3 regions of the Hyphomicrobium denitrificans ATCC 51888 genome follow, and region 3 is predicted to be linked to each of the others. Evidence: riboswitches for the same ligand, from Rfam matches in the RefSeq annotation. Region 3 holds a riboswitch; each other region holds the start of a gene.

Region 1 (3,274 bases), 1.6 Mb from region 3:
CGGATCGATGAGATCGAAGATGAAAATCTTGTTGTCGTCCAGACGTCCGGCCCAAAGAAAGCGACGATCGTCGGTAAAGCCAGTGTGATGCGCCTCGCCGCGTCCGCCGACCGACAAGGAGTTGACGACCTTTCCGAAGGTCGGGGAATTCGGCTGCACGTCGATCGTGACGAGCTTGTCGGATTCGTCGCCGACTCCGACCTCTCCAAGTGTCCAAACGTGGAGAAAGTCTTCTTGCCCCTTAATCAGCGCCGACGTGTATGGCGAGTTGCAGGTTTCGTCCGCGATCGTCAGCGTCGGCCCTACGACGAACAGGGCCAATGCGCAAACGCTCGATTTAAGTAGCTTCCTCACTTCGTTTCCTCCTCCGCGGCTGCTGTAGCAACCGGTTTCATTTTGACATACGTGACCGAAGCTAATGGCAGGGCGGGAGGAAGTTAAATTTTGTTTCCCTATACAAATTATTCCATTTTCCTATAGGTCAGAGACGGGCGAAGAATGTTCTGGTTTTCGAGTATCGCTTCGATATTTTACTGACCTCAGTCCCGCTCTTTCCGGGGATGGAAAAATGATCAGCTCAGGTTGATTTCATGAATTTTCGGCAGCTGCGATATGTTCAAGCGCTTGCTGAGGAAGGGTCGTTTCTTGCGGCAGCGCAGCGATGCGAAGTCTCTCAGCCCGCACTTTCGAGCGGGATTGCACGTCTCGAAGCCAGTCTCGGTCAACGCATATTTGAACGTACGACACGTAGCGTAGCACTGACTGATTACGGCAAGATCATTTTGCCATCCATTATCGACGCGATCAATGCGGTCGAACGAATGCGTGATCTCGCCGTACCGTCAGTACCGCGTGCGCAACTGAAAGTGCGTGAAAGGCGAGCCTTTCCGCGACAGATTACGGGTGCCGAACTCGGCAAAAGCAGGGTTCGATGATATGGCGGACATTCCGCCAAATCTTCAGGCTTCCGGCACTCTATTTTTTTGAAGCCGCGTCGACTGCGTCCAGCGCGCGGGCCGAATACACGAGGGCAGCGCCCGCGTTCATGGCGATCGCGACGCCGAGTGCTTCGGCGACCTCTTCCGTCGTTGCGCCGCTCTCAACGGCTTTCTGCGAATGCACCGAGATGCAGCCGTCGCATCGCGTCGTTACCGCAACGGCGAGCGAAATCAATTGCCGGGTTTTCTCATCCAAGTGATTGGTCTTCGCACCCGCGCCGCTGGCCATCATGTATCCTCCGACGGAATCGGGCGAGAGCTTGCTGAGTTCTCCGATGCGGCCCATCAGAGCGCCGCGATAGTTCGACCAATCCATGAGGGACATGCTCAACTCCTTATGAAAGACCCTGCGATGAGGGTATCTGCGCGTTGGTAGGCATTCTCGACGTGGCTCAGAAAAGTATTTGCGCCAGTCTCCGGCGAGCAAAAACTTCGAGCCTACCTACTACATGGTAGGGCGGATTTCAATCCGTCAGCGATTTCGGCGAATTCGTCGGCGGCGATGCTTAAAATCCATCGGTTTGCGCTGACCGCGAATTAGATGCCTGGTTGCCATTCGCGGTGTTGCCGATTTGTCGACGTTGTCGCGGTTGACATTGTTTGAGAATAATTTCGTTGACTGCTGCGTGAGCGCTGTATGGAATGCGCGATGTGACGGTGCTCTGATCGGTGCAAGCCGGTACGAGCTAAGAGGGAACACGGTAAGACGTAAGTCGATGCCGTGGCTGCGCCCGCAACTGTAAACGGCAAGTCGTCTCCACATTACGCCACTGATATTCCGCATCGGAAAATTGGGAAGGCAGGAGACAGACGTTCGAGCCGTGAGCCAGGAGACCTGCCGACACAAGTCGCCCATCCTCAGTGCGGGACGCCTGCAGGAACGGAATGCCGGAGTGGCGGCTGATGTGCAACCGATCGGGAGCAGCGTCAGGGCTGGCAAGAGACATGATCACGAACTAGCAAAAACATTGAGCATGCCTTGATGCGTCAAGGATAACTGCGCTTCGCGTCCAGCGAGTAAGCGCACGCTTGGTGTTGTGCTGTGAAATGCGCCACTTCTGCTGAAGCTCCCGTCACTTATTTGAGACGGGGGAACATACATGTCGTTGAATGCGTCGGGAAAAACCGCGAGCCATGCGCTCAAGTCGGTTCTTTTTTCCGCGAGTGCGCTCGCCGGCGTTGCCAGCTATGCCGTATCGGCATCCGCGCAGGTGACCGAGCTGGAAGGCGTGACGATCTATTCGGCAAACCAAACGCCGATGGATGCGTCCAAAGTGGGCTCGAGCGTGGAAATCATCACGCAGAAGGATATCGAGAGCCGCGGCCAGACGTACGTGAAGGACTACCTGGCTACGCTTCCGGGAGTAAGTTTCACTCAGAACGGTCCACCAGGAACGACGTCGGGCATCTTCATTCGCGGGGCTTCGTCGAGATACGTCAAAGTGCTTGTCGATGGCATGGATATATCCGATCCGTCGGCGCCGCAGACGGCCGTTTCGTTCGAGCATCTTCTCGTCGGCGATGTTTCACGCATCGAGGTTTTGAAGGGTTCGCAAAGCACGCTCTACGGTGGCGACGCCGTCGGCGGCGTGATTACCATTGAAACAAAGGCCGCGCAGAAGCCCGGTTTCTTTCAGCAGGGCAACATCGAAGGCGGCCAGTATAGCACCATCAACGGCTCCTACACGGCTGGTTACGCGGCTGCGAACGGCAGCAATATTTCGGCGACGATTCAGGGTGTCGGAACGGATGGGTTTTCTGCCTACGCCTACGGACGCGAAGACGACGGTTATCGCAATCTGACGTTCTCCGGCCGCGGGGAGTACTTCCTCACGCCGTCGTGGAAAGTGTTTTTCGCTGCCCGCGCACTTGATGCCAAATACAGTTATGACGGTTATCCGCCGCCAGATTATGTATTCGGCGACTCGCTTGATAACGGAACGACGACGCAACAGGCTGGTCGCGTCGGCACTGAATTTTCACTGCTCAACGGCGCGTTTCAGAACACGCTCGCCATCCAGGGCATGAACGTCCGGCGCGAGACGTTCGACGACAAGACGCGTAACGGATGGTTCGACGGCGATCGCATCAAGGGCGAATACAAGGGCGTTTTCAAGTTCAACGATTCGCTCTCGTTGCTTGCGGGCGCCGACTGGGAGCGAACCGGCGCTTCAACCAACAGCAATACACATCGAGAGACGATGGATCTCAATGGGTATTACGCGCAGTTGATGATGGAGCCCATTCAGGGGCTGTTTCTGACCGGCGGTGGCCGT
Region 2 (3,274 bases), 1.7 Mb from region 3:
AGGCACAGACGGCGCCTTTGCGCTTGCCGCCCTGATTGACGGCGATCGCCGTGTCGTTGGCAACTTTCAGGAACGGCACGACGCCCTGGCTCTCGCCGTTGGTTCCTTTGATGTGGGCGCCAAGACCACGGACGCGCGTCCAATCGTTGCCAAGGCCGCCCGAATATTTCGCGAGCAGGGCGTTGTCCTTGATCGACTTGAAGATGCCGTCGAGGTCGTCGGGGACGGTCGTCAGGAAGCACGATGAAAGTTGCGGCCGTGGCGTTCCAGCATTGAATAGCGTCGGCGTCGAACACATGAAATCGAATGTCGAAATAAGATCATAAAATTCGATTGCCTTGGCTTCGCGATCGATCTCGCGCAGTGCCAGACCCATTGCGACGCGCATGAAGAAGGCTTGCGGCAATTCAAAGCGAATGCCGTGCGTCTGCAGAAAATAACGATCATAAAGCGTCTGCAACCCGAGATACTGGAAGATACCGTCGCGCTCGGGCTTCAGCGCGCCGCCAAGCCGGTCGAGATCGAAGCGAGCGAGTTCCGGATCGAGCAGATCGGCGACGATGCCCTTCGCGATGAAGGCGCGGAAATACTCGGGATAGCGCTCGCCCATCTCGGATTGGCGCGCTTCGTCGGTGCGGCCGGCGACGAAAGACAACGCTTCGCGGCGTAGCTTGTCCATCAGCAGGCGCGCAGTGACGAAAGTATAGTTGGGTTCCGTTTCGATGAGCGTGCGGGCGGCAAGAACCGGTGCATCGGCGAGTTCGTCGCGCGTTATTCCATCGTAAAGATTGCGCTGCGTTTCGCTTAGAATGGCTTCGGCCGAAACGTCTGCGAGGCCGGCGCACGACTCCTCGATCAGCTTGCGAAGGCGCGCGGCATCGAGCGGCGCGAGGCTTCCGTCCTTGGACTTGACGCTGATTGACGGCATCGTGGGAATGGGTGCCGCAGTTTCGGCGGCGCGTTCACGCTTGCGCTCCTCGCGATAGAGAACATAAGCGCGCGCCACTTTATGATGCTCACCGCGCATTAGCGCGAGTTCGACCTGATCCTGAATTTCCTCGATGTGAAACGTGCGCTCCTGCACGCCGCGCCGGGTCAGTGCCACAACGATTTGCGATGTCAGCCCATCGACGGTCTCGTGCACGCGCCGCGAGGCCGCCGCTCGTCCGCCTTCGACGGCAAGAAATGCTTTCGTCAGAGCGACCGAGATTTTGCTGGCATCGAACGGCGTGACGCTGCCATTGCGGCGGATGACCTGAAACACAGGGTCGACCGTCGCTTTGGGAATGCCGGTGCTCGAGGATTCGTAGTGTTGGGAAGGTCGTGCTTCTAGTGTGATAGACATCGGCAAACCCCTGTATGAAAGGGGGCTTGGGCCGCATGGGACGCGCATTCAATCCGCGTGCGACGGCACGTGGAACGAACCAATCCATCGGGACACCCCGCCCGCGGAGGAAAAACATCGTCGCGGGCAGGTCTCCTGACTCGCGGGTCGTTGTTTCCTGTCTCGCCTTCCCGACGCTTGCTGCATCAGTGGCCTATTCGACAGGAAACTCGCCGCTCACAGTTGCGGGGGCAGTCCCGGCATTGCATCTCGACGATGCGCACCGGGTTCCCTCTTAGCGCTGAGCGATGAAACTCAGCGACCCATGACGAAGTCATAAGGCTCTGATTCTCGTGGAGCCTCAATATCTAGCTCAATGTATTCGCCTGAATACAAACTCTTGTGAGTTGTTGTGGGTAGTGTGTGGATTGTTCACGCGGCGTGCTGGCAGACGCGGGTCTGATCACGTTCCGAAATCGGGATCAACGGCGTACTGTCCGGCCCGATATAATTGGCTGTCGGGCGAATGATCTTGTTGTCCTGACGCTGTTCGATGACGTGTGCGCTCCAGCCTGCGATCCGCGCCATCGCGAAGAGCGGCGTAAACATAGAAGCCGGAATGCCGAGAAGATCGTAGAGCACGGCCGTGTACCAATCGACGTTGGCGAACATGCCTTTCGAGTCCGCCATCGCAGTCTCGATGGCTTCGGCAACCGAAAGAACTCCGGAGCCCTCGAACCGATTAGCAAGTCCGTGTGCAAGTGTCCGCAGGATGTCCGTGCGAGGATCGCTTACGCGATAAACGGGATGCCCGAAGCCCATCACGACTTCCTTGTTCGCGATGCGCGCACGAATGTCGGATGCGGCCTGCGCGGCGTTTCGGTAGCGCACGATCACGTCGTAGGCTGCCTGGTTGGCGCCGCCGTGCTTTGTGCCGCGGAGCGCGCCAACTGCGCCGATCACTGCGGAATAAAAATCCGATCCTGTTGCGGCGATTGATCGTGCGGTGAATGTAGAGGCGTTGAATTCATGCTCGGCATAAAGGACGAGCGAGGCTTGGAGCACGCGGACTTGCTCCGCATCTGGCGCGGACCCGTGAAGCAAATGGAGGAACTGTCCGGCAACGGTGTCCTCTCCGGTGTCGAGGCTGATCCTCTGACCGTTGTTGGCGTAGTGGTACCAATAGAGCAGCATCGAGCCCGAGGATGCGATCAGGCGATCGGCGATTTCACGCGTGCCATGGATATTGTGGTCGCTTGCTTCGGGGAGAGCGCAGCCGAGCGCCGAAATCCCGCTGCGCAGAACATCCATCGGATGCGCGGCTGCCGGCAGCGCTTCGAGCACGCGCCGCACGGTTATAGGAAGGACGCGCAAACCGGCGAACTTGCGGCGGTAGGCGGCCAGTTCCTCGGCGGTTGGTAGCGCGCCGTGAATGAGAAGATAAGCAACTTCTTCGAACGTGCAGCCTTCGGCAAGGTCACGAATGTCGTATCCGCGATAACGCAAGTTGTCGCCGCCGGGAATGACTGAGCAGATCGCCGTGCTGCCGGCAACGACTCCGGAAAGAACGACGGATTTCTTTCCGGCAGACCTTTCGAGGGTTGCGAGATCGTGAACCATTGATGTCCTCATGAAGTGAAGATTTGCAATCGCCGCGCGCCATTGTGCTGGCGCTTGTTTCGCCATGCGCAAAGTATCAAGCCCCGCGAGCGTCATGCGAAAGCGCTGAAAATGCGAAGCTTTGCGAAGCCTCGCATGTGAATTGGCGAATGCGGATGGAGCGGCGCACGTTTGAGGCAGCGCGATCTTGAAGCACGCCGAGCTTTCGCACCTGACGTAAATGCATTCTCTGTTGGCTATCGCGCAGACCTGCTTTGCGCTGAAGCCGCTGTGGTCTCGCGACTAGCAGCGAGACATCGCTCCAACTGATACCGTTGATAATAGGAGGTC
Region 3 (3,274 bases):
CCTGCAAGACCGGACAGTCGGCGGTATCGAGCGGAGAGGCATGATCGCTATCGCGCGCGGCGAAGGCCGTGGCGTTGATGATGATGTCGGGCGTCATCGATTTCATGGCGGCGCGTAGCCAGTCGGCGGCATCAGGCGCCTTGAGGCTCGGAACGAATATCGCCGTTGTCGCGAGGCCGCGTTGCTCCAAGGCATCGGCAATCGCATCGATGGGTGCAACGTCGCCCGCCAACAGGTGCGATCGATAGAAGACGATGATGGCGGAGCCACGTGCGGACCTTTGCAGGCTTTCGCGATAGACGCCGTAAGCGGGTATCGCGCGAACGCGCGGCAAAGCCTCGGTGCTGCCACCGGCACGCGCCAATACGGAGCTGAGCGCCGCACGGGTGTTCTCGATGCCGCCCTCGTCGAGCAGAGCTTCGAGATTGGCCAAGTCATCGGCGGGAAGTGTCGAGAGCGCCGCGAGACGCAAGTCCGGCCGCCCGTCGCCGGGAACGATCGCCAACGCGATGCCAAGCTCGCGGCAGCGCTTGCTCAGTTGCTCGCCGCCGTAGCGCCAATAGTCGAGGCCGCCGAGCAAGCGCACGAGAATGGCCTTCGAGCCGTTCATCGTCGCATCGATGAAAAGATCGACGGACATCGGATGGCGGAGCGCGCTTAAGTTGACGACGCGCAAGCTCGGCCGTTGTGCTTCGGGCACGTCGCGGAATGCGGCGGCGGCCATCGCCAAATCCGAATCCGAAAACGAAAGAACCAGAATGTCCGCGGGCGAGAGACCGAGGTCCTGCACGGCGGCAGCCTCGTCAAGCTCTCGTGCCTCGCGGACAACGATGTGCATCAGCTCTCGCCTGTCAGCGTGCGGACGATGGCGTCGCGGTCGAGACCTTTTTGTCCGATGACGACGAGGCGGCCGACGCGCGCTTCATCGGGCTGCCAGGCGCGCTCGTAACGCGTGTCGACGCGCTCGCCCACGCCTTGCAGCAGCAGCCGCATCGGTTTGCCGCCGATCGCCGCGTAGCCTTTGACGCGTAGAACGTCGTGGGCGTTGGCGATGGCCTTGGCGCGCGATGCGAGATCATCCGGCGTTGCGACTTCCGGCACGTCGACGATGAAGGTTTCGAAGTCGTCGTGATCGTGCTCGGCCTCATTGTCGTGATGCGAGGGACGCGCCGCGAGGTCGTCCTCGGCGGCAGCTGACAATCCGAGCAGGACGCCCGCAGGCACCTGCCCTTCGCGCGCGGCGACGATTTTGATCGCACGCGGAATGCTGCGCTTGATTTCGTCCGACAGCGTCTTGATGTCGTCGTCCGACAACAAGTCGGCCTTGTTCAGCACGACGAGGTCCGCGCAGAGCAACTGATCCTCATACACTTCTTCCAACGGGTTTTCGTGATCGACCGAAGGATCGGCTGCGCGCTGCGCCGCGACCTTCTCCGGATCGTCCACGAAGCGGCCTGCCTTGACGGCCGGTCCATCGACGACGGTCACTACGCCATCGACGGTCACGCGGTTGCGGATATCGGGCCACTCGAACGCCTTGACCAGCGGCTTCGGCAGCGCGAGCCCCGACGTTTCGATGATGATGTGCTCGGGCGCGGGCTGGCGCGACAGCAGCGTTTCGAGCGTTGGAATGAAATCGTCGGCGACGGTGCAGCAGATGCAGCCGTTGGTCAGCTCGACGATGTTTTCTTCCGGACAGTTCTTGATACCGCATGAACGCAGGATCGTGCCGTCAACGCCGACGTCGCCGAACTCGTTGACGATCAGCGCGAGGCGGCGGCCTTCGGCAGTTTCAATGGCGTGACGGACAAGCGTGGTTTTGCCTGCGCCGAGGAAACCCGTGACGATGGTGACTGGAACTTTACGTGCGGACATTCGGTGCTCCCGATGCAAACTTTCAAATTGAGAACGGCGACGCATGCGCGGGGCCGTGCGGCGACTTCAGATTTCGCCGCCTAGGGGAGCGCACCGAATGGCGCGAGACATGCCGTGTGCTGCATCTTAACCTTTCCGCGCCCCGCCGGCGCCGGTTCGAGTTGGGTATCCGACGGCAGGTTTCCTGGCTCACGGGTCGCGGCATCTGGCAACCTTCCCGGGATCTCCCAGTGGTACTTTTGCCATGTGCTCGCCGCTTACAGTTGCGGGGGCAGCTGCGGAGTTCAACCGCATTCCCTTCGAAACCCTCTTGCGAGGGACCATCAGCCCAATCGATAAGTGACACCCCGTGCTTCGTCAATCGCCCAACGCGCCCTACACATCGATCGAAAGGCCATTATGTCCGATGCCATCCTGCCGCCTTTAACCCTTGTGCTCGGAGGCGCGCGGTCCGGCAAAAGCTCGTATGCGGAAGGGCTGATCTCGGCGTTGCCGCGGCCGTGGGCGTATGTCGCGACGGCGGAAGCGTTCGACGAGGAAATGCGTCAGCGCATTGCGCATCATCAGGCGCGGCGCGGACCGGATTGGGTTCAATACGAGACCCCGCTGGACATCGCCGCGACGCTTGCGGGAGAGGCCGCCGATCAGCCGTGCCTCGTCGATTGCCTGACGCTCTGGCTCTCGAACCTGATGCACGCCGAGCGGGATATCGCGTGCGAAACAAGCGCGCTCGTCGACGCGCTTTCGAAACGGTCCGCACCCTGTATCATGGTCTCGAACGAGGTCGGGCTCGGCATCGTGCCGGACAATGCTCTGGCGCGGCGGTTTCGCGATGAAGCCGGCTGGCTCAATCAGCGCATCGCAGCGGTTGCGGATTGCGTCGTCTTCGTTGCCGCCGGACTACCGATGACTTTGAAAGGTTGATGATGAGCGCTCCAGAAACGTCCACGGACGAAGCCGAACGTCACAAGTCGAAAATGGCGAAGCGCAAGGCCGTGCAAGACGCCGAGGTCGCGAGCAAGACGATCAAGAAGGGCGTGCTGCTCGTTCACACTGGCCCCGGCAAGGGAAAGTCGACGGCGGCGTTTGGGCTCGCACTTCGCGCGCTTGGCCACGGCTGGCGGATCGGCGTCGTGCAGTTCATCAAGGGCGCTTGGCAGACCGGCGAACGCGATGCGCTGATGCGTTTCGGCGATCAGGTTTCCTGGCACACGATGGGCGAGGGCTTCACCTGGGAGACGCAGGACCGTGAGCGCGACATTGCTGCCGCGACGCGTGCGTTTGCAAAGGCTCGCGAGTTGATGGCCGACCCGACGATCCGTCTGTTGATCCTCGACGAATTGAATATCGCGCTCCGCTACGATTATCTGCCGATCGACGAAGTTGTCGCGGCGTTGCG

What was found. A riboswitch is a leader RNA that binds a small molecule or an ion and turns the genes downstream of it on or off. The one in region 3 is predicted to bind cobalamin.
Region 1: linked by a shared signal. The riboswitch ahead of HDEN_RS03635 (TonB-dependent receptor plug domain-containing protein) and the one ahead of cobW (cobalamin biosynthesis protein CobW) in region 3 are both predicted to bind cobalamin.
Region 2: linked by a shared signal. The riboswitch ahead of HDEN_RS03960 (ribonucleoside-diphosphate reductase subunit alpha) and the one ahead of cobW (cobalamin biosynthesis protein CobW) in region 3 are both predicted to bind cobalamin.

The regions. Positions count from the first base shown of each region.
Region 1 covers NC_014313.1:767,919-771,192, forward strand. The annotation lists gene mtoX (methanethiol oxidase) at 1-354, opposite strand, end outside; gene HDEN_RS18605 (LysR family transcriptional regulator) at 591-935, shown strand; gene HDEN_RS03630 (carboxymuconolactone decarboxylase family protein) at 976-1,323, opposite strand; cobalamin riboswitch at 1,637-1,855, shown strand; gene HDEN_RS03635 (TonB-dependent receptor plug domain-containing protein) at 2,099-3,274, shown strand, end outside.
Region 2 covers NC_014313.1:846,337-849,610, forward strand. The annotation lists gene HDEN_RS03960 (ribonucleoside-diphosphate reductase subunit alpha) at 1-1,345, opposite strand, end outside; cobalamin riboswitch at 1,454-1,666, opposite strand; gene prpC (bifunctional 2-methylcitrate synthase/citrate synthase) at 1,757-2,944, opposite strand.
Region 3 covers NC_014313.1:2,771,383-2,774,656, forward strand. The annotation lists gene cobN (cobaltochelatase subunit CobN) at 1-838, opposite strand, end outside; gene cobW (cobalamin biosynthesis protein CobW) at 838-1,875, opposite strand; cobalamin riboswitch at 2,033-2,215, opposite strand; gene cobU (bifunctional adenosylcobinamide kinase/adenosylcobinamide-phosphate guanylyltransferase) at 2,275-2,799, shown strand; gene cobO (cob(I)yrinic acid a,c-diamide adenosyltransferase) at 2,802-3,274, shown strand, end outside.